4 regions of the Streptomyces blastmyceticus genome follow, and region 1 is predicted to be linked to each of the others. Evidence: riboswitches for the same ligand, from Rfam matches in the RefSeq annotation. Region 1 holds a riboswitch; each other region holds the start of a gene.
What was found. A riboswitch is a leader RNA that binds a small molecule or an ion and turns the genes downstream of it on or off. The one in region 1 is predicted to bind cobalamin.

Region 1 (5,210 bases):
GCCTCTGGTCGCGCGGAGCGTCACGGGCGATCGTGGAGACATGACCACGCTCGTCCATCCCAGCCCCACCCCCCTCACGCGTCACCACTCGCGGCCCGGTGTCCGTCACCTCGGCCCGAACTGGTACGCCGCCGTGATGGGCACCGCCATCGTCGCGGGCGCAGGCAGCGCCCTCCCGCTGCGGGCGCCCGGGCTGCGCGGCGCGTACGAGGTCGTGTGGGCGCTGGCCGCCCTCGGGCTGCTCACCCTGCTGACCGCCCGCGCCGCGCACTGGCTGCGCCACCCCGACCAGGCCCGCCGCCACCTCGCCGACCCGATGGTCGCGCCGTTCTACGGCTGCCTGGCCATGGCCCTGCTGGCCGTCGGCAGCGTCACGCTCGGCGTGGGCTCGGACGTCATCGGCAAGGACACGGCCGTCGCCGCCGACGCCGTCCTCTGGGTGGCGGGCACGGTGATCGGTCTCGCGGCGGCCGCGGGCATCCCGTACCTGATGGTCACCCGGCACAGGATCGGGGTGGACGGCGCCTCGCCCGTCTGGCTCCTCCCGGTCGTCGCGCCCATGGTGTCCGCCGCGACCGGCCCGGCGCTGGTGGCGCACCTGCCGCACGGCCAGTGGCAGGAGGCCATGCTGCTCGGCTGCTACGCGCTGTTCGGCATGAGCCTGCTGGCCACGCTGGTCATCCTGCCGCTGGTGTTCGCCCGGCTGATCCACCACGGTGCGCTGCCCCTCGCGCTGACCCCGGCCCTCTTCCTCGTCCTCGGCCCGCTCGGGCAGTCGACCACGGCCGTCAACAACGTCGCCGACGCCGCGCACGGCACCGCCGCCGCCTCCTACACCCAGGCGATGACCGCCTTCGGCGTGCTCTACGGCACCCCCGTGATGGGCTTCGCGCTGCTGTGGCTGGCGCTGGCCACCGCCATGGTGGTGCGGGCCTTCCGGCGCGGCATGGGCTTCGCGATGACGTGGTGGGCCTTCACCTTCCCCATCGGCACCTGCGTCACCGGCGCCGCCGGGCTCGCCCGCCACACCGGTCTGCACGCCTTCAACGGCCTGGCCTACGGGCTCTACGCGCTGCTCGTCGCGGCCTGGCTGGTCGCCGCCGTGTGCACCCTGCGCGGCCTGGTCAGCGGCCGGCTGCTCGCAGCGCCGCGGCCAGCACCCGGGGCGCCTGCGTCAGCGAAGGCCCGTACCACGTGAGGTGACGGCCGCTGACGAGCGCGGACGGCAGCCCGGGGAACGCCTCCGGGCCGTCGTCCGCGGTGAAGCGGTACGGCTCGTCGGGCAGGACGACCAGTTCGGCGCCGCACGAGGTCAGCTCGTCGAGGGGCACGCGGGGATAGCGCTCCGCGTGCCCCGCGTGCGTATGGGCGACACCGAGCCGGGCGAGGACGTCCCCCGCGAAGGTGTCCCGGCCCAGGACCATCCACGGCCGCCGCCACACCGGCACCACCGCCCGCACGGCCGGGCCCGTCGGCCGCACCTCCCGCCACGCGTCCTCGGCCTCCGCCAGCCACCCGGGCCGCTCCAGCCCGCACCCCTCCACCAGCACCCGCTCCAGCTCCCCGAACGCCTGCTCCAGGGTGCGCACTTCGGTGACCAGCACCCGCAGGCCCGCCGCACGCAGCGCGGCGAGGTCGGGGGCGCGGTTCTCCTCCTCGTTGGCGAGGACGAGGTCGGGCGCGAGGGCGGCGATCCGGGCCACGTCGGGGTTCTTGGTGCCACCGATCCGGGTCACGTCGAGCCCGGCGGGGTGGTCGCACCAGTCGGTGGCGCCGACGAGCAGCCCGGGCGCGGTGACGGCCACGGCCTCGGTGAGCGAGGGGACGAGCGACACCACGCGCCGTACGGCAGTGCGAATGGCCATGATCACAGAGTACGCCCGGCCCGCAACTCCTGTGACTATGCTGGCCGGTGCAGCTGGTTCGCCCCGTCCGCCAGGCGGGAGCGTCGCAAGAGGGAATCCGGTGCGAATCCGGAACTGCCCCGCAGCGGTGAGTGGGAACGACCGCGGTCATGAGCACTGGACGACGTCCGGGAAGCGACCGCCAGTAGGTGCCCGGCCCTTCGACGAGGGACCGGAGCGCGCCCACGAGTCCGAAGACCTGCCACTGCCCGTACACCCGCACGGGGTACGGACCCACCGAACTCCGGAGGAGAGTTCCGTGAAGCAGACGCATGTCGCACGCGTACGCCCCACCCTGCACGGCTATCCGCGGCAAGGGCCGCGCCGCGAGCTGAAGAAGGCCACCGAGAGCTATTGGGCCGGCCACCTGGACGCCGGTCAGCTGCTGGAAACCGCCGCCGCGCTGCGGGCCGCGGCCCGCGAGGAGCTGCGCGAGGCGGGCATCACCGAGGTGGCCACCGGCGACTTCTCGCTCTACGACCACGTCCTGGACACGGCCTGGGCGGTCGGCGCGGTGCCGGAGCGGCACCGGGCGGCGGCCGGCACCGAGCTGGACGTCTACTTCGCCATGGCCCGCGGCACGGCACAGGTGCCGCCGCTGGAGATGACGAAGTGGTTCGACACCAATTACCACTATCTCGTACCCGAGTTGGGGCCGGACGCTGTGTTCGCCCCGGATTCCCGCAAGCAGGTCACCGAGTTCCGTGAGGCGCGAGAGGCGGGCTTCACGGCCCGGCCCGTGCTGCTGGGGCCGGTCAGCTTCCTGCTGCTGGCCAAGCCCGCGCCCGGCGCCGGGGCGGACTTCGAGCCGCTGACGCTCCTGGACCGGCTGCTGCCGGTGTACGCGTCGCTGCTCGCGGACCTGCGGGCGGCGGGGGCGGACTGGGTGCAGCTCGACGAGCCCGTGCTCGTGCAGGACCGGCCCCGGTCGGTGCTCGGCGCCACCGCCCGCGCCTACCGCGAGCTCGGCGCCGCGACCGACCGGCCGAAGCTGCTGGTCGCCTCCTACTTCGACCGGCTCGGCGACGCCCTGCCCGTGCTCGCACAGTCCCCCGTCGAGGGGCTCGCGATGGACTTCACCGGGCCCGCGGCCGCCAACCTCGACGCGCTCGCCGCCCTCGGCGGGCTGCCCGGCAAGCGGCTGATCGCGGGCGTCGTCGACGGCCGCAACGTCTGGGCCGCCGACCTGGAGCGGGCCCTGTCCACCCTGGCCACCCTGCTCGGCCTGGTCGAACGGCTCGACGTGGCGCCGTCCTGCTCCCTGCTGCACGTGCCGCTCGACGTCGCCGCGGAACGCGACCTCGACCCGCAGGTCGCCCGCTGGCTGTCCTTCGCCCGGCAGAAGACCGCCGAAGTCGCCACCCTGGCAAGGGCGCTGAGCGAGGGCCGCGAGGCGGTGGCACCGCAGCTCGCCGCCAACCGGGCCGCCCTCACGGCCCGCGCGGGCTCGGCGCTGACCCGCGACGCGGCCGTACGGGAGCGCTGTGCCGCCGTCACCGCCGCGGACGCGCGCCGACCGCAGCCGTACGCGGAGCGGACCGCCGCCCAGCGCGCCCGGCTCGGCCTGCCGCCGCTGCCGACCACCACCATCGGCTCCTTCCCGCAGACCGCCGAGCTGCGCCGCGCGCGGGCCGAGCTGCGCGCCGGGAAGCTGACCGCCGACGGCTACCGCGAGCGGATCGCCGCGGAGATCCGCGAGGTGATCGCCTTCCAGGAGAAGGCGGGCCTCGACGTGCTGGTGCACGGCGAACCCGAACGCAACGACATGGTCCAGCACTTCGCCGAGCGGCTGAACGGCTACCTCGCCACCCGGCACGGCTGGGTGCAGTCCTACGGCACGCGCTACGTCCGCCCGCCGATCCTCGCCGGTGACGTCTCGCGGCCCGCGCCCATGACCGTCGAATGGACGGGCTACGCCCAGTCGTTGACCCGGCGCCCCGTGAAGGGCATGCTCACCGGCCCCGTCACCATGCTGTCCTGGTCCTTCGTCCGGGACGACCAGCCGCTCGCCGAGACCGCCCGCCAAGTCGCGCTCGCGCTGCGCGACGAGGTCGCGGACCTGGAGGCGGCGGGCACCGCCGTGATCCAGGTGGACGAACCCGCCCTGCGCGAGCTGCTGCCGCTGCGCGCGCCCGCCCGGCCCGGTTATCTGGAGTGGGCGACCGAGGCGTTCCGCCTGGCGACGAGCGGGGTCCGCGCGGACACCCAGATCCACACGCACATGTGCTACGCCGAGTTCGGCGAGATCCTGCCCGGCATCGAGGCGCTGGACGCGGACGTCATCAGCCTGGAGGCGGCGCGCTCCCGGATGGCCGTCGCGGACGAACTCGCCACCGCCGGCTATCCGCGCGAGGCGGGCCCGGGGGTCTACGACATCCACTCGCCGCGCGTCCCCTCCGTCGAGGAGGTCGCTGCGCTGCTGCGGCACGCGCTGCGGGCCGTACCGGCGGAACGGCTGTGGGTGAACCCCGACTGCGGCCTGAAGACGAGGTCCCCGGAGGAAGCGGGGCCGGCGCTGGAGAACCTGGTCACCGCGGCCCGGCAGGTCCGCTCGACCCTGCCGCACTCCGGCTGAGGAGCCACCGTGGAAGCACCGCCCATCGACAAGGTCCCGGCCGACTCGTCCGTCACCCTTGCCCACATCATGAGCGAGCACGACACCAATCTGTACGGCACGGTGCACGGTGGCGCCGTGATGCGCCTCGTCGACGACGCCGCAGCGGCCGCGGCGGGCCGCCACGCGGGCTGCCCCGCCGTCACCGTCTCCGTGGACGCCATGTCCTTCCTCGCACCCGTACGCGCCGGGGACCTGCTCTCCGTACGGGCCCGCGTGGAGTGGGCGGGCCGCACGTCCATGGCCGTGGGCGTCGACGTCACGGCCGAACGCTGGAACTCCTCCGGCCCCACGGCCCAAGTGGCCACCGCCCGGCTGACGTTCGTGGCCATCGACGCGGACGGCGCGCCGCGGGTGGTTCCGGGGCTTTGTCCGGAAACCCCGGAGGAGCGGCGGCGCTTCGAGGAGGTGGCGGCGAAGCGGCTCCGCCGGTAGCCGCTGTACGACTCCCCGCCGCTCTTGAGGGAGAGCGGCGGGGTCCGGCGGGGCGAGCTGTGCGTTGCCTGCCTGCTCACCGTGCCCATGATCTACTGAAGGCCGGAGTGCCCCGCCGATCGGTGACCGTCATCCCTCCGACCTGCGGCGTAACGGGTGCTCGGACTTCCATGAGACTGCTCAAGGTTCGGTGCGACAGGACACCTGTGCCTGTGGTGTGGGCATCCGGGTCGGCCGGAACCGGCTGACCGGGAACC
Region 2 (5,210 bases), on a different contig from region 1:
GCGCGAGGAGCTGAAGTGGCGGCCCTCGGTGCGGGCGCGTGGCCTGATTTCGCTCCCCGTGCGGTGGTCATAGAAAAAGCCGAACAGGTTTTTGGTGCATAACCCATCCTTGATGAGGTAGAACTGTGCGTGAGCCCGCCCGGTGTGCATCCCCCGTCGCACCGGGCGGGCCGTCGACTTCCACCCCGGTTCTCCTCCGGGCGTGACGACAGGGGCCGGGCGAGGACTTCAGCCGCCGGTCGGGAACTTCAGCAGCGCGGTCGCCGCCAGCATCTGGATGCTCACCGCCGCCACCGCCTTGTGTGTCGGCAGATGATGCTGGCCCCGGATCAGCAGCGCGGAGAACGCGTAGCCGAAGCCCGCGGTGATCCAGGCCGCCGCCCGCACGGCGTACGAGCTGCCGGGCAGCCAGGCGTCGAGGGCCAGCCGCGGCAGATCCGTCGCCCAGAAGATCACCACGAACAGGGTGACCGTCGGGCCGAACTTGCCGTTGCCGCCGAGCCTGCGGGCTATCGCGTGCGTGGCGGCACCGAGCAGCAGACTGGCGAGCAGCAGGACGCCGTCGGCGATGGCCATCGCCTGCAGCGCGAGCGAGGGGCTGACGCGCCACTGCGCCCGGAAGTCGTCCCTCCCCAGCGTCCCCAGCACACCGGAGAGCAGGCACAGGAACGCCGCCGCGCCCCAGACGCTGCGGTCCCGGGCCTCGTCGAGCACCTCGACCGGCCGGAGCCACAGCCCGAATATGAGGCGGTGCCAGAGCAGTCTGCGCGGTGCCGCGGCCGGGGCGCGCGGTGCGGAGGAAGCGGGTGCGGAGGGCGAGGGGGTCACGGGCATGGATGCAATTTCTATCACCGGGCGGCCCGGCCACCGGTGGCCGGGCCGCCCGGGATCCCGCGCGTGAGGCCACGTCAGACCGGTGCGGGCGCCCTGGGATCGGTGTCGGCGCCCGGGCCCACGCCCGGTCCCGCGTCCGGGTCGGGGCCCGCGTCCGGGCCCGCGGAGCCGTCGGGGTCGGCACCGGCGTCGGGGTCCGGGGCGTGCAGGTACTCCTCCGAGATCTCGCGCGGACCGAACGGCCACACCTTCTCGTGGCGCGCCCAGAGCACGAACGCCACACCGCCCGCGGCGACCCAGGCGAGCGACCATTCGATGGGGTGCCTGCCGGGGGAGTTCTTGTCCGCGTAGCCGTAGATCACCAGCCAGCCCACCAGCGCCACCAGGCTCGGCAGCGGATAGAGCCACATCCGGTACGGGCGCCGCAGCCCCGGCTGCCGGCGGCGCAGCACCGACACCGCCGCCACCTGGGCCAGCGCCTGCACGATCACCATCACGGTGGTCAGCAGCTGGATCAGCGTGGTCAGATCCGTATGACGGCCGATCAGGAAGCCGACGGCGGTGATGACCCCCATCGACACCAGCCCCAGCACCGGGAAGTGGTGGCGGGGGTGCAGGGTGCCGAAGGAGCGGAAGAAGACCTTGTCCCGCGCGGCGTCGCAGGGCACGCGGGAGCCGCCGAGGAGACCGGTGAGGACGGAGGCGACCGCCGTGACGAGGATCAGCACCGTGACCGTGCGGGCCGCGCCCTTGCCCCAGGCCGCCTCCAGGACCGCGGAGGCGACGGAGGAGTGCGCCGTCGAGTTCTCGTCGAGCATCTGCTTCCAGTCGACGACCCCCAGTGTGCCGATCTGGAGCAGCAGATAGATCGCCATGATGCCGAGGATGGAGTAGATGATCGCGCGCGGCATCGTCCGCCCGGGGTTCTTGATCTCGGCGCCCATATAGGCCGCGGTGTTGTAGCCGAGGTAGTCGTAGATGCCGATGGTCAGGCCCGCCGCGAAGCCGATCCAGAAGTGATTGGTCGTCAGCGCGAAGGCGTGGGCGGGATAGGTGAAGGCCCGGTCGGGGCTGAAGTGGGTGAACGCCGCGAGGATCACGAGGACGACCGAGGCGATCATCACCGCCCACAGCACCACGGTGAGCTTCGCGATGTTCTCGACCCGCCGCCACAGCGCCGCGACGATGAGGACGATGACCGCCAGCCCGACGAGGTCACCGGCCGTCTGCCCCATGCCCGGCCACAGATAGCCGAGGTACTGCACGAAGCCGATGATCCCGGTCGACATGCCCAGCGGGATGAACAGCATCGCCGTCCACACGAAGAGGAACGGCATCAGCTTCCCGCTGCGGTACTGGAACGCCTGCCGCAGATACACATAACTGCCGCCCGCCCCGGGCAGCGAGGCGCCCAGCTCCGCCCAGATCAGCCCGTCGGCGAGCGCGAGCAGCGCGCCCGCGACGAAGCCGATCACCGCCTGCGGCCCGCCGAACGCCGTCACCATCAAGGGGATGGTGACGAAGGGTCCGATACCGCACATCTGGCTCATGTTGATGGTGGTGGCCTGGAACAGCCCGATCCGGCGTACGAATCCGACCCGTTGCTCCGGTTCCTGCCCGGTGTCCGCCATGGGCGTGCCCTCTCTCTGCCGGATGGGGTGAGCCGTCAACTGCACTGGTAGCACCGGCCCGCGGGGCGCGTCCAGCACTGCGTACGGATGTCCGCGGCGCGCCCCGCCGGGCTTCCCGCACAGCTGTGTCAACTGCCACTTGCTCGCCATGAGCGCCGGTCGGAGCGTAAGGTGGCCCGGCCGTGGTGTTCGGGAAGACCGGTGACGGACCCTTGTGGTCCCAGGCCGGAGCGGCCCTCGCCACTGTGATCGGGGAGTTACCGTCCCATTTCGCGCACCACCCCCATGGGTGCGCGGAGCCACTGGCCGCAGCCGGCTGCCGGGAAGGCGGGGACGGGCGCGAGCGAACCCGTAAGCCAGGAGACCGGCCACGGCATCTCACGAGGACATTCCACGAGGTGCTGGAGCGTGACCCGCAGATGACTCTGCCCACCGACATACCCGGATCCACCGCCATACCCGAAGGCAAGCCGTCCGCCTTCCGCTGGCGCCGCCAGGACACCGTGCGCACCGCCGGCCTGCTGGCCGTCATAGCCGCCCTGCACGTCGTCGCCTTCGGCGTGCTCTACCTGCTCGTCGTCCCCGACCACTACACCGTGGACTCCAAGGTCTACGGCGTCGGGCTCGGCGTCACCGCCTACACCCTCGGCATGCGGCACGCCTTCGACGCCGACCACATCGCCGCGATCGACAACACCACCCGCAAGCTGATGGCCGACGGCAAGCGCCCGGTCTCCGTCGGCTTCTGGTTCGCGCTCGGCCACTCCAGCGTGGTCGTCCTGATGGCGGCGCTGGTGGCGGGCGGCACCCAGCTCGCCGGGAAGCTGATGGACGAGCAGTCCACCACCCACCAGACCCTCGGCGTCGTCGGCACGACCGTCTCCGGCGGCTTCCTCTACCTCATCGCCGCCCTCAACCTCATCGCCCTCGCGGGCATCATGCGCATCTTCCGCGCGATGCGCGAGGGCCGCTACGACGAGGCCGAGCTGGAGCAGCACCTGGACTCGCGCGGCTTCATGAACCGCATCCTCGGCCGCTTCACCCGCTCCATCACCCGCCCCGGCCAGATGTACCCGCTGGGCTTCCTCTTCGGCCTCGGCTTCGACACCGCCACCGAGGTCACCCTGATGGTGATGGCGGGCAGCGGCGCGGCCGCCGGGCTGCCCTGGTACGCGATCCTGTGCCTGCCTCTGCTGTTCGCCGCCGGCATGAGCCTCTTCGACACCCTCGACGGCACCTTCATGAACTTCGCCTATCAGTGGGCGTTCTCCAATCCCGTCCGCAAGGTCTACTACAACCTCACCATCACCGGTCTCTCGATCGCCGTGGCCTTCCTCATCGGCACCATCGAGCTGGTCACCGTGCTGCACGAGAAGCTCGACATGAACGACGCGGTCACCGGCTGGATCTCGGGCCTGAACCTCGACAACGTCGGCTTCGTCATCGTCGGCCTGTTCGTGGTGGTCTGGGCGATCGCGCTCGCCTACTGGCGCTTCGGCAAGGTCGAACAGCGGTGGGCGGCGCGCGCGGCCGACGCCCCGGGCGAGGCGGCCTGACGGGCGCCGCGGTTCTTACGGACCGGTGACAGGGCGGCGCCGGTGCGGGCGCGCCGCCGCCCGCGCCCCTAACGTCGGGTCCATGCGCGTACTCGTCACCGGAGGCGCGGGCTTCATCGGCTCGCACATCGTCACCGCACTCACCGCCCGCGGGCACCGGCCCGTCGTCCTCGACGCGCTGCTGCCCGCGGCCCATCCCGAGGCTCCGCCCCGGCCCGCCGGGGTCGAGTGGACCGACGCCGACCTCCGCGACCGCACGGCCGTGGCCGGGGCCCTGCGCGGCGTCGACGCCGTCTGCCACCAGGCCGCGATGGTCGGCCTCGGCAAGGACTTCGCCGACGCGCCCGCCTATGTGGGCTGCAACGACCTCGGCACGGCCGTCCTCCTCGCCGAGATGGCCGCCGCGGGCGTACGCCGCCTGGTCCTCGCCGGCTCCATGGTCGTCTACGGCGAGGGCCGCTACGAATGCCCCCGGCACGGCCCGGTGCGCCCCGGCCCCCGGGCAGCCGCCGACCTCGACGCCGGGCGCTACGAACCGCACTGCCCGCGCTGCGACCGGGAACTGACGCCGGGCCTCGTCGAGGAGGACGCGCCCGTCGATCCCCGCAACGTCTACGCGACGACCAAGCTCGCCCAGGAACACCTGGCCGCCGCCTGGGCCCGCGCCACCGGCGGCACGGCCCTCTCGCTGCGCTACCACAACGTCTACGGGCCGGGGATGCCCCGCGACACCCCGTACGCGGGCGTCGCCTCCTTCTTCCGCTCCTCGCTCGCCCGCGGCGAGGCACCCCGCGTCTTCGAGGACGGCCGCCAGCGCCGGGACTTCGTGCACGTACGGGACGTGGCCGCCGCCAACGCCCTCGCCCTGGAACACCTCGCCGACCGCCCCGCGGGCACCTTGCGCGCGTACAACTGCGGCAGCGACACCCCCCGCACCATCGGCGACATGGCCACCACCCTGGCCGCCGCGTACGGCGGGCCGGAGCCCGTCGTCACGGGGGAGTACCGCCTCGGCGACGTCCGGCACATCACCGCCTCGTCGCGGCGCCTGCGCGAAGAGCTGGGCTGGCGCGCGGAGGTGGGCTTCCCGGAGGGAATGACGGAGTTCGCGCGGGCGCCCCAGCGCGTCTGACCGTGGCTGCGTACGGGTGAACATCCCGCCCGCCCGCGCCGGAGGTGCCCTCCCGGG
Region 3 (5,210 bases), on a different contig from region 1:
CGCGCCGACGAGCCGGTCCTCGGAGGCGCCGACGGGGAGTTCGACCATCCGGGCGGGCCGGGTGTCGCCCGCCCCCGACTCGTGGGGGCCATCGGGGCACGCCGGGTCCGGGGCGTCCGGAGCGCAGGAGAAGCGGCAGCCGCCGACGACGTCGACAGCGGGCATGAGCGCGGCGACGCCGCGCACCATCGTGCTCTTCGCGGTGCCCTTCTCGCCCCGTACGAGCACTCCGCCGATCGACGGGGAGATCGCGTTGAGCAGCAGGCCCAGGCGCATGTCGTCCATCCCGACGACCGCGGTGAACGGATAGGTGGCCGAGGCCATCAACGGGTACCCCCTTCGAGGGAATTGCTCTGACTGGTCCGCGCGGCGGGGGCGTTCACGGCGCGCCCGGCGGGATGAAGGGCGCGCCGGCCGGCACGCCGTCCTCGATCAGCCGCAGGAGCGCGTCCGTGTCCGCGTGCTCCTCGATGAGATCGCCCAGGCGGTCCAGCTGCTCCTCGCGCAGCGCCGCGAACGACGTGTCCGGCGCCGGTACGAACGCCCGGCCCGCGGCCTCGGCGACGCGGCGCAGGAACGCCCGCCGGAAGCCGTCGCTCTCCAGCGAGCCGTGCCAGTGCGTGCCCCACACCGCGCCCGAGCGGCAGCCGTCCAGGAACGGCTCGTCGCCGCCCAGCACTTCGGCGACGCCGTGGTGGATCTCGTAGCCCTCCACCCGCTCGCCCAGCGCCTCGCCGACCGGTCTGGCCAGCGTCTTCTCCCGGGCGAACCGCACCCGTACGGGCAGCAGGCCGAGGCCCTCGACCGTGCCCGCCTTCGACTCGACCTCGTCCTCGATGCGCTCGCCCAGCACCTGGAAGCCGCCGCAGACGCCCAGCACCGGCCGGCCCTCCGCCGCGCGCCGCGCGATCGCGTCCGCCAGCCCGCGCTCGCGCAGCCAGGCGAGCGCCCGTACGGTGCCGCGGGTGCCCGGCACGACGACCAGGTCGGCGTCGATCAGCTCCTCCGGGCGGTCCACGAAGCGCACGACGACGCCCGGTTCGGCGGCGAGCGCGTCGACGTCGGTGAAGTTCGACATCAGCGGCACCGCGCACACCGCGACGCGCAGCACGTCCGCGCCGTGCGGCGGGGCCACCACCGACTCCCGCACGGCCCCGCGCATCGACACCCGCAGGCCGTCCTCCTCGTCGATGCCGAGGCCGTGGGCGAACGGCAGCACGCCGACGGTGGGCCGCCCGGTCAGGTCCCGCAGCATCTTCAGACCGGGCTCCAGCAGCGTCACGTCGCCCCGGAACTTGTTGACCAGATAGCCCGCTATGTGGGCCTGGTCCTCACGGGACAGCAGCGCCGTCGTACCGAAGAACGACGCGAACACCCCGCCCCGGTCGATGTCGCCGACCACGACGACCGGCAGCCGCGCGGCCCGGGCTATGCCCATGTTGACGATGTCGGTGCGCCGCAGATTGATCTCGGCGGGGCTGCCCGCGCCCTCGCAGATCACCGCGTCGTGGGTGCGGCGCAGCTCGGCCAGGCAGTCGGTGACCGTCCCCAGCAACTGCTCCTGCCGCCCCGAATGGTAGCCGCGGGCGCTGAGCTCGCCCACCGGCTTGCCCATCAGCACCACCTGACTGCTGCGGTCGCTGCCGGGCTTGAGCAGCACGGGGTTCATCAGGGCCGACGGCTCGACCCGGGCGGCGGCCGCCTGCATGGCCTGGGCGCGGCCTATCTCCGCGCCCTCGCGGGTCACGAAGGAGTTGAGCGACATGTTCTGCGCCTTGAACGGCGCGACCTTGACGCCCTTGCGGACCAGCCACCGGCAGATCCCGGCGGTCACCACGCTCTTGCCCGCGTCCGAGGTCGTCCCGGCCACGAGCAGGCCCCCGCCCAGCGGGCCCGGGGGCCCGCTCATCTCCGCTGTCACCGGTTCCTCCTCGTAAGGCGATCTGGGGAAAGGCTGCCCGCCGCACGGCCCCGGGAGACGGCGGCCCGCACCCCGATCGCGACGCCCAGCGCCAGCAGCGACACGCGTCGGGAGAGCCGCACGGCGCGCTCGATGTCGGCGGTCTCCACGGGGCGGTTCTCCGCGCCCAGGACGGGGCGGTGCTCGACGCGGCCCTTGTACGCGAGCGTGCCGCCGAGGCGCACGCCGAGCGCCCCGGCGAACGCGGCCTCCACCGGGCCCGCGTTGGGGCTCGGGTGCCGGGACGCGTCGCGCCGGGCCACCCGCCAGGCGCCCCGCGGGTCGGGACCGGCGAGGACGGTGAGGGCGGCGGTCAGCCGCGCGCCGGGCCAGCCGACGACGTCGTCGAGCCGGGCCGAGGCCCAGCCGAAGCGCCGGTAGCGCGGCGACTTGTGGCCGACCATCGCGTCCAGGGTGTTGACGGCACGGAACCCGGCCAGCCCCGGCACCCCGCCCAGCGCCCCCCAGACGAGGGCGCCCACGACGGCGTCGGAGGTGTTCTCGGCGACGGACTCCACGACCGCGCGCGCCATCTGCGCGCCGTCCAGCGCCTGCGGGTCGCGCCCGCACAGGTGCGGCAGCCGCTCCCGGGCGACCTCGATGTCACCGGCGGCGAGCGCGCCCCCGATGGCCCGCGCCTCGCGGCCCAGCGAGGTGCCGCCCAGCACGGCCCAGGTGGTGGCGGCGGTCAGGGCGACGCCGGCGGTGCGGGAACGGCGTACGGTACGGGCCAGCGCTCCGGCGGCGGCCGCGGTGCCGCCCGCGCACAGCAGCGTGTGCAGGGCGCCGTAGCCGCGGTGGTCGCGCCACAGCCGCTGCTCCACCGCCTGCGCGGCACGGCCGAAGGCGGCCACGGGGTGGCCGCGGCGGGGGTCGCCGAGGGCGAGGTCGCCGAGGAAGCCGAGGGCGGCACCGCACGCGAAACCGAGGTGATCGGCGCGCATCGGCTCAGACCGCCGTCGTGCGATACCTGAGGACGAGGGTTCGGGATGGTCGACGGCAGCCGGGCATGGCGATGTGTCCTCACTCAGGGTCCGCGCCCTGGTTCGACGTGACCGGCGACCAGAGTCTCCTGGCTCCCGGATCGACGTCGCCCCGGCCTTCCCGCCCGCGTGCGCGGGCCGTGGCTCTCCGGTGGGGGAGACGCTCCCCGGTGACAGTGGCGGGACCGCGCCGGACTCGCACCGGCTTCCTCTGCTGTCGCCGTTTGGCCCCGGAAGTCCACCATGGGGTGTGAACGGGCGTCAACTTCCGTCCTGAGCTGGCCTTCGTTCCTCGGGGGCGCACCCAAAACGCCGGGCGGGCTGGATATCCGGCCCACCCGGCGTTTGAGGACAAGCGGCGCAGCCGCGACCTACGCGACGATCAAGTAGATGCCGTACCCCACCGCGGCCGCGCACAGCGCGAAGCACGCGTACGCGCCGGTGCGGGCGAGCGAACCCGGCCGCGTCCCCGCCGCGGAGGCGGAGGACGTGCCGACGATCCCCAGAGTGAAGACGCCGACCAATCCGACGGTCACCACGAGGCTGACGCCGAAGACCTGCCCAAGAGCTGCCCAGTCGATCTGCATGGTGTGGATTCCTTAGCTCGCCGCGGCGGCGGGGGTGCGCCCGGCTTCGGAGGAGACGGCGACCACCGGGGCGGCGGCCACGGGACCGGCCGGCGGCGGGGCGACGGCCTGGAGCGCGGCGGTGACCACGCCCGCCGGCTCGGCGTCCGGGACCTCGTCCAGGCTGTCGTGGGTGACGGGCTTGCGGCGGGAGGCGGCGTAGATCGCGCCGGACACCAGCAGGCCGAGGACGGCGACGGTGGTGACGCCCCAGTCGCCCTGGTCGGCGAGGAACGCGGCGCCACCGGCGACGAGGCCCGCGGCCGGCAGCGTCAGGCACCAGGCGATGGCCATCCGGCCCGCGGTCGACCAGCGGACGACGCCGCCCTTGCGGCCGAGGCCGGAACCCATGATCGAGCCGGAGCAGACCTGGGTGGTGGAGAGGGCGAAGCCGATGTGCGAGGAGGCGAGGATCACGGTCGCGGCGCCGGTCTGGGCGGCGAAGCCCTGCGGCGGCTGGATGTCGGTGAGGCCCTTGCCGAGCGTGCGGATGATGCGCCAGCCGCCCAGGTACGTACCGAGCGCGATGGCCAGGCCCGCGGAGACGATGACCCACAGCGGCGGGTCGGAGTGCGGGGCGACGACACCGCCGGTGACCAGCGCGAGGGTGATGACACCCATCGTCTTCTGGGCGTCGTTGGTGCCGTGGGCGAGGGAGACCAGGGCGGCCGAGGCGATCTGCCCGGCGCGGTAGCCCTTGGCGGTCTCCTTCTCGTCGCGGCCCTTGGCGAGCCGGTAGGTGAGCCGGGTCGCGACCATGGCGGCGATGCCGGCCACGACGGGCGCCGCGACCGCCGGGATGAGGACCTTCATGACGACCTTGTCGGCGTTCACCGCGTTGAAACCGACGGACACGATGGTCGCGCCGATCAGGCCGCCGAAGAGGGCGTGCGAGGAACTGGAGGGCAGTCCGGCCAGCCACGTCAGCAGGTTCCAGACGATCGCGCCGATCAGGCCCGCGAAGATCACTTCGGGTCTGATGCCGGCACTCTCGTCGATGATGCCCCCGGAGATGGTCTTGGCGACCTCGACGGACAGGAACGCGCCGACGAGATTGAGAACCGCCGACATCGCCACCGCGACCTTGGGCTTGAGCGCCCCGGTGGAGATGGTGGTGGCCATGGCGTTGGCCGTGTCGTGGAAGCCGTTCGTAAAGTCGAACACCAAGGCCGTGACGATCACGATCCCGATGAGAAGCGTGATGTGTTCCATTCACCCAGGCAATCAGCTCGATGGTCAGTACAGCGGTGACCGTAAAGACCCTGGGTGAACGGAAGGTGAACTGGGTCGGACCGAGTGGTGACGCCAACCGGAGGCAGAGGGCTATGCGGATATCGAACACAGCACACGACGACAAGGGCGACATGGGCGGGGATGTCGGGCGGGCCTGGGCCGAGGTCGTCTCCACCGCCCGCCGCACCACCGCGGACGAGCTGGTGGTGGGCACCTCCGGCAATGTCTCCGCGCGAGTCGGAGATGTCGTTCTTGTCACTCCCAGCGGGGTCCCGTACGACCGGCTGGGACCGGAGGACGCGGTCGGCGTCGACCTCGACGGGCGCCAGGTCCTCGGCGAGTTGACCCCCACCAGCGAGCTCCCCATGCACCTGGCCGTCTACCGCTCCACCGACGCGGCGGCCGTCG
Region 4 (5,210 bases), on a different contig from region 1:
AAGGACGCGCTGATCTACATCGTGATCATCGTGGCCATCATCTACATCCCCATCAAGCTCGGGGGTTTCGAGCACATCTTCGCGAAGGCGGGTGATGCCTTCGCCGAGAAGAATCCGGCGACGGGCAAACCGCGCGGCTCCCTGGTGAGCGGCCCGGACGCGCAATGGGCGTACGCGACGCTCGCGCTCGGCTCGGCGATGGCGCTGTTCCTCTATCCGCATTCGGTGACCGCGGTCCTCTCCAGCAAGAGCCGCAATGTCATCCGCCGCAACACCACGATCCTGCCGCTCTACTCCCTGATGCTGGGCCTGCTGGCCATGCTCGGCTTCATGGCGATCGCCGCGGGCGTCAAGGTGAAGAACGGTCAGCTGGCCATTCCGCAGCTCTTCGCGGACATGTTCCCGGACTGGTTCACGGGCGTGGCCTTCGCCGCGATCGGCATCGGCGCGCTGGTGCCGGCGGCCATCATGTCGATCGCCGCGGCGAATCTCTTCACGCGGAACATCTACAAGGACTTCATCAAGCCGGACGCCTCCCCCGAGCACGAGGCCAAGGTCTCCAAGCTCGCCTCGCTGCTGGTGAAGGTCGGCGCCCTGATCTTCGTCCTGACGATGGACAAGACGGTCGCGATCAATTTCCAGCTGCTCGGTGGCATCTGGATCCTGCAGACCGTGCCGGCGCTCGTCGGCGGGCTCTTCACCCGGTGGTTCCACCGCTGGGGGCTGCTCGCGGGCTGGGCGGTGGGCATGGCGTACGGGACATGGCGGGCGTATGACACGCCGAGTGCCACACAGGATCATTTCGGGAATACCAACCTGATTCCGTTCATCGGGGAGAAGGGGTATATCGGGCTCACGGCGTTCATCCTGAACGTGCTTGTCGCTGTCGTGCTCACGGTGGTGTTCAAGGCGGTGGGCGTGCGGGATGGTGTGGACGAGACGAAGCCGTCGGATTACACGGCGGATGCGGGCGACGAGGGGGTCCAGGCGGAGCTGCCGCCGGCTACCGCGGGGGCGCCGGGCGGGCACTGACGCCTGCGGCGGGCTTTTTCCCCAGCCCCGCCCCTTCCCGAAACTGGGGCTCGTGCCCCAGACCCCCGGCTGCGGGTCCGTTGCCGCCTCCGGCGGGAGCTCCCTGCGGGAGCGTCCTCAAACGCCGGACGGGCTGGATTGCGCACCCCGGGAACCTTCACGCTTGACCCCTAGATGCCCCTCAGAGCACCCCCAGGCGGGCTGCCGAGCAGCCCGCCACCCACCGGATCACCCAGGGCCGTCGCGCGCCGGACAGGCGCGTGACGGCCCTTCGTCATGCCCCTTGCCGCCAGGCCCTGTTAGCACATTCAGACCCATCCGATTACCGCGCGACACAAGATGTGGTGGTGCGTGCGACGGCCAGCACTAGATGTATGCTCGTCCTCGCTGTCGTCGCAGGGGAATCCGGTGGAAATCCGGAACTGTCCCGCAACGGTGCATGTATGCCGTAATGACGCATGCAGGAGTCCGAGTACCTGCCGACAGCACGCCCACCGCCGCGCCGCCCCGGCCGGCACCGGGCGTTTTGTATTCGTCCGGGCCTCGCGGGTTGGGCCGATGGACGCTACGAGCATGCCCTGGTGCAAAGAGGCATGCCCGTACGCGCCCGTCGCGCGCCACCCGCCCGGCCCCTTGCCGAGCGAGGGAGAGCCTCAGTGACCATCGCGCCCGCCGATCCGGTCTCAGCGTCCGTGGAAGCGACCGGCGGCCCCGGGACCGCGCTGCTGCGCACCCTGACAGACCTCACCGCCGATCTGCCCGCCACCGACCCCGGAAAGGTCGCCGCCGCCGCGCTGCGGGGCCGCCACCCGGGCTCGGACGAGGCCGAACTGCGGTCCCTGGCCACCGAGGCCGCCGCCGGTCTGATCGCCGAGGAGCCCGAGTACTCCAAGCTCGCCGCCCGGCTGCTCACCCTCGCCATCGCCGAAGAGGCCGCCGGACAGGGCGCGCTCTCCTTCTCCGCGTCCGTCGCGACCGGGCACCGCGAGGGCCTGATCACGGACGACACGGCCGCCTTCGTCACGACCCACGCCGAGCGGCTGGACGCGCTCGTCGACGCGGCGCTCCTCGACGGCGCGGACGACCGCTTCGGCTACTTCGGCCTGCGCACCCTGCACAGCCGCTACCTGCTGCGCCACCCGATCACCCGGCAGGTCATCGAGACCCCGCAGCACTTCCTGCTGCGCGTGGCCTGCGGCCTGGCCGAGAACCACACGGAGCAGGCGCTGGAGGACGTCGCCGAGCTGTACCGGCTGACGAGCACCCTGTCGTACCTGCCCTCCTCCCCCACGCTCTTCAACTCCGGCACCCGCCACCCGCAGATGTCGTCCTGCTACCTGCTGGACTCGCCGCTGGACGAGCTGGACTCGATCTACGACCGCTACCACCAGGTGGCGCGTCTGTCGAAGCACGCCGGCGGCATCGGCCTGTCCTACAGCCGCATCCGCTCGCGCGGCTCGCTGATCCGGGGCACCAACGGGCACTCCAACGGCATCGTGCCGTTCCTGCGCACGCTCGACGCCTCCGTCGCGGCGGTCAACCAGGGCGGCCGGCGCAAGGGCGCGGCCTGTGTCTACCTGGAGACCTGGCACGCGGACATCGAGGAGTTCCTGGAGCTCCGCGACAACACCGGTGAGGAGGCCCGCCGCACGCACAACCTCAACACCGCGCACTGGATCCCGGACGAGTTCATGCGCCGCGTGGAGGCGGACGCCGACTGGTCGCTGTTCTCCCCGGCGGACACCCCCGACCTGGTCGACCTCTACGGCGACGAGTTCGACGCCGCGTACCGCGCCTACGAGGCCGCGGGCAAGGCCGTCAAGCAGATCCCCGCGCGGGTGCTGTACTCCCGGATGATGCGCACCCTCGCGCAGACCGGCAACGGCTGGATGACCTTCAAGGACGCGTCCAACCGCACCGCGAACCAGACCGCCGAGCCCGGCAAGGTCGTCCACTCCTCGAACCTCTGCACCGAGATCCTCGAGGTCACCGACGACGGCGAGACGGCCGTCTGCAACCTCGGCTCGGTCAACCTGGCCCAGCACCTGGGCACCGACGGCGAGATGGACTGGGAGAAGCTCGACCGTACGGTCCGTACGGCCGTGACCTTCCTCGACCGCGTCGTGGACATCAACTTCTACCCGACCGAGCAGGCCGGGAACTCCAACAGCCGCTGGCGCCCGGTGGGCCTGGGCCTGATGGGCCTCCAGGACGTCTTCTTCCGGCTGCGGCTGCCCTTCGACTCCCCCGAGGCGAAGGAGCTGTCCACCCGGATCTCCGAGCGGATCATGCTCGCGGCGTACGAGGCGTCCGCCGACCTCGCCGAGCGGCACGGCCCGCACCCGGCCTGGTCCGCGACCCGCACCGCCCGCGGCGTGCTGCACCCGGACCACTACCCGAACGCCGAGCAGCGCTGGGCCGGCCGCTGGGACGCGCTGCGCGCCCGCATCGCCCGGGTCGGCATGCGCAACTCGCTGCTGCTGGCGATCGCGCCGACGGCGACCATCGCGTCCATCGCGGGCGTGTACGAGTGCATCGAGCCGCAGGTCTCCAACCTCTTCAAGCGCGAGACCCTCAGCGGTGAGTTCCTCCAGGTCAACACCTACCTGGTGGAGGACCTGAAGAAGCTCGGCGTCTGGGACCGCACCACGCGTGACGCGATGACCGACGCCAACGGCTCGATCCAGGACATGCAGTGGATCCCCAAGGAGGTGCGCGACCTCTACCGCACGGCGTGGGAGATCCCGCAGCGCTTCCTGATCGACATGGCCGCGGCCCGTACGCCGTACCTGGACCAGAGCCAGTCGCTGAACCTCTTCATGGCGTCGCCCACCATCGGCAAGCTCAGCTCGATGTACGCGTACGCCTGGAAGCAGGGCATCAAGACGACGTACTACCTGCGCTCGCGCCCGGCCACCCGGATCGCGCGCTCCGCCGGTGCCGCCGCCACCGTCCCCGTGCAGCAGGCCGTGCCCGACGCCGACGCCGTCGCCTGCTCCCTTGAGAACCCCGAGTCCTGCGAGGCCTGCCAGTAATGTCGACCGCTGAACAGAAGAACCTGCTGGACCCGGGTTTCGAGCTCACGCTGCGCCCGATGCGGTACCCGGACTTCTACGACCGCTACCGCGACGCGATCAAGAACACCTGGACTGTCGAGGAGGTCGACCTCCACTCGGACGTCGCCGACCTGGCGAAGCTGTCCCCGGGCGAGCAGCACATGATCGGCCGCCTGGTCGCGTTCTTCGCGACCGGTGACTCGATCGTGGCGAACAACCTCGTGCTGACGCTGTACAAGCACATCAACTCCCCCGAGGCGCGGCTGTACCTGTCGCGGCAGCTCTTCGAGGAGGCCGTGCACGTCCAGTTCTATCTGACGCTGCTGGACACCTACCTCCCCGACCCGGACGACCGCGCCGCCGCCTTCGACGCGGTGGAGAACATCCCGTCGATCCGCGAGAAGGCCCAGTTCTGCTTCAAGTGGATCAACGAGGTCGAGAAGCTGGAGCGGCTGGAGACGAAGGCCGACCGCCGTCGCTTCCTGCTCAACCTGATCTGCTTCGCGGCGTGCATCGAGGGGCTGTTCTTCTACGGCGCCTTCGCGTACGTCTACTGGTTCCGCTCCCGCGGCCTGCTGCACGGCCTGGCCACCGGCACCAACTGGGTGTTCCGTGACGAGACCATGCACATGAACTTCGCGTTCGAGGTCGTGGACACGGTCCGCCAGGAGGAGCCCGACCTCTTCGACGACGAGCTCCAGCAGCAGGTCACCGACATGCTGAAGGAGGCCGTCGAGGCCGAGCTGCAGTTCGGCCGCGACCTGTGCGGCGAGGGCCTGCCGGGCATGAACACCGAGTCCATGCGCGAGTACCTCCAGTGCGTGGCCGACCAGCGCCTCCAGCGCCTCGGCTTCGCGCCGATCTACGGCTCGGAGAACCCGTTCTCCTTCATGGAGCTGCAGAACGTCCAGGAGCTGACCAACTTCTTCGAGCGCCGCGCGTCCGCGTACCAGGTGGCGGTCGAGGGCTCGGTCTCCTTCGACGACGAGTTCTGAAAAATCTTCGTGCGGCGTGTCGATCCGCGCGTCCGCTGTTCGACGTATAGGTGAAGGGCCGGGAACGGCCGGGCGGAAACCTCCGCCCGGCGTCCCGCCCGCACCCGCGAACAGGAGACGCGCGATG

Region 2: linked by a shared signal. The riboswitch ahead of nicT (Nickel transporter NicT) and the one ahead of metE (5-methyltetrahydropteroyltriglutamate--homocysteine S-methyltransferase) in region 1 are both predicted to bind cobalamin.
Region 3: linked by a shared signal. The riboswitch ahead of ABD269_RS09565 (cobalamin biosynthesis protein) and the one ahead of metE (5-methyltetrahydropteroyltriglutamate--homocysteine S-methyltransferase) in region 1 are both predicted to bind cobalamin.
Region 4: linked by a shared signal. The riboswitch ahead of ABD269_RS29785 (ribonucleoside-diphosphate reductase subunit alpha) and the one ahead of metE (5-methyltetrahydropteroyltriglutamate--homocysteine S-methyltransferase) in region 1 are both predicted to bind cobalamin.

What each region holds. Positions count from the first base shown of each region.
Region 1 covers NZ_BAAABW010000039.1:65,855-71,064, reverse strand. The annotation lists gene ABD269_RS32415 (TDT family transporter) at 41-1,198, shown strand; gene ABD269_RS32410 (helical backbone metal receptor) at 1,125-1,865, opposite strand; cobalamin riboswitch at 1,902-2,125, shown strand; gene metE (5-methyltetrahydropteroyltriglutamate--homocysteine S-methyltransferase) at 2,164-4,479, shown strand; gene ABD269_RS32400 (acyl-CoA thioesterase) at 4,489-4,953, shown strand.
Region 2 covers NZ_BAAABW010000026.1:426,985-432,194, reverse strand. The annotation lists gene ABD269_RS24365 (cytochrome P450 family protein) at 1-73, shown strand, start outside; gene ABD269_RS24360 (YIP1 family protein) at 229-834, opposite strand; gene ABD269_RS24355 (APC family permease) at 909-2,465, opposite strand; cobalamin riboswitch at 2,632-2,852, shown strand; gene nicT (Nickel transporter NicT) at 2,885-4,021, shown strand; gene ABD269_RS24345 (NAD-dependent epimerase/dehydratase family protein) at 4,104-5,153, shown strand.
Region 3 covers NZ_BAAABW010000011.1:24,028-29,237, forward strand. The annotation lists gene ABD269_RS09555 (putative cobaltochelatase) at 1-324, opposite strand, end outside; gene ABD269_RS09560 (cobyric acid synthase) at 380-1,909, opposite strand; gene ABD269_RS09565 (cobalamin biosynthesis protein) at 1,918-2,904, opposite strand; cobalamin riboswitch at 3,027-3,154, opposite strand; gene ABD269_RS09570 (hypothetical protein) at 3,315-3,530, opposite strand; gene ABD269_RS09575 (inorganic phosphate transporter) at 3,543-4,781, opposite strand; gene ABD269_RS09580 (class II aldolase/adducin family protein) at 4,895-5,210, shown strand, end outside.
Region 4 covers NZ_BAAABW010000031.1:16,856-22,065, reverse strand. The annotation lists gene mctP (monocarboxylate uptake permease MctP) at 1-1,032, shown strand, start outside; adenosylcobalamin-variant (AdoCbl-variant) riboswitch at 1,420-1,518, shown strand; gene ABD269_RS29785 (ribonucleoside-diphosphate reductase subunit alpha) at 1,689-4,067, shown strand; gene ABD269_RS29780 (ribonucleotide-diphosphate reductase subunit beta) at 4,067-5,083, shown strand; gene ABD269_RS29775 (YciI family protein) at 5,208-5,210, shown strand, end outside.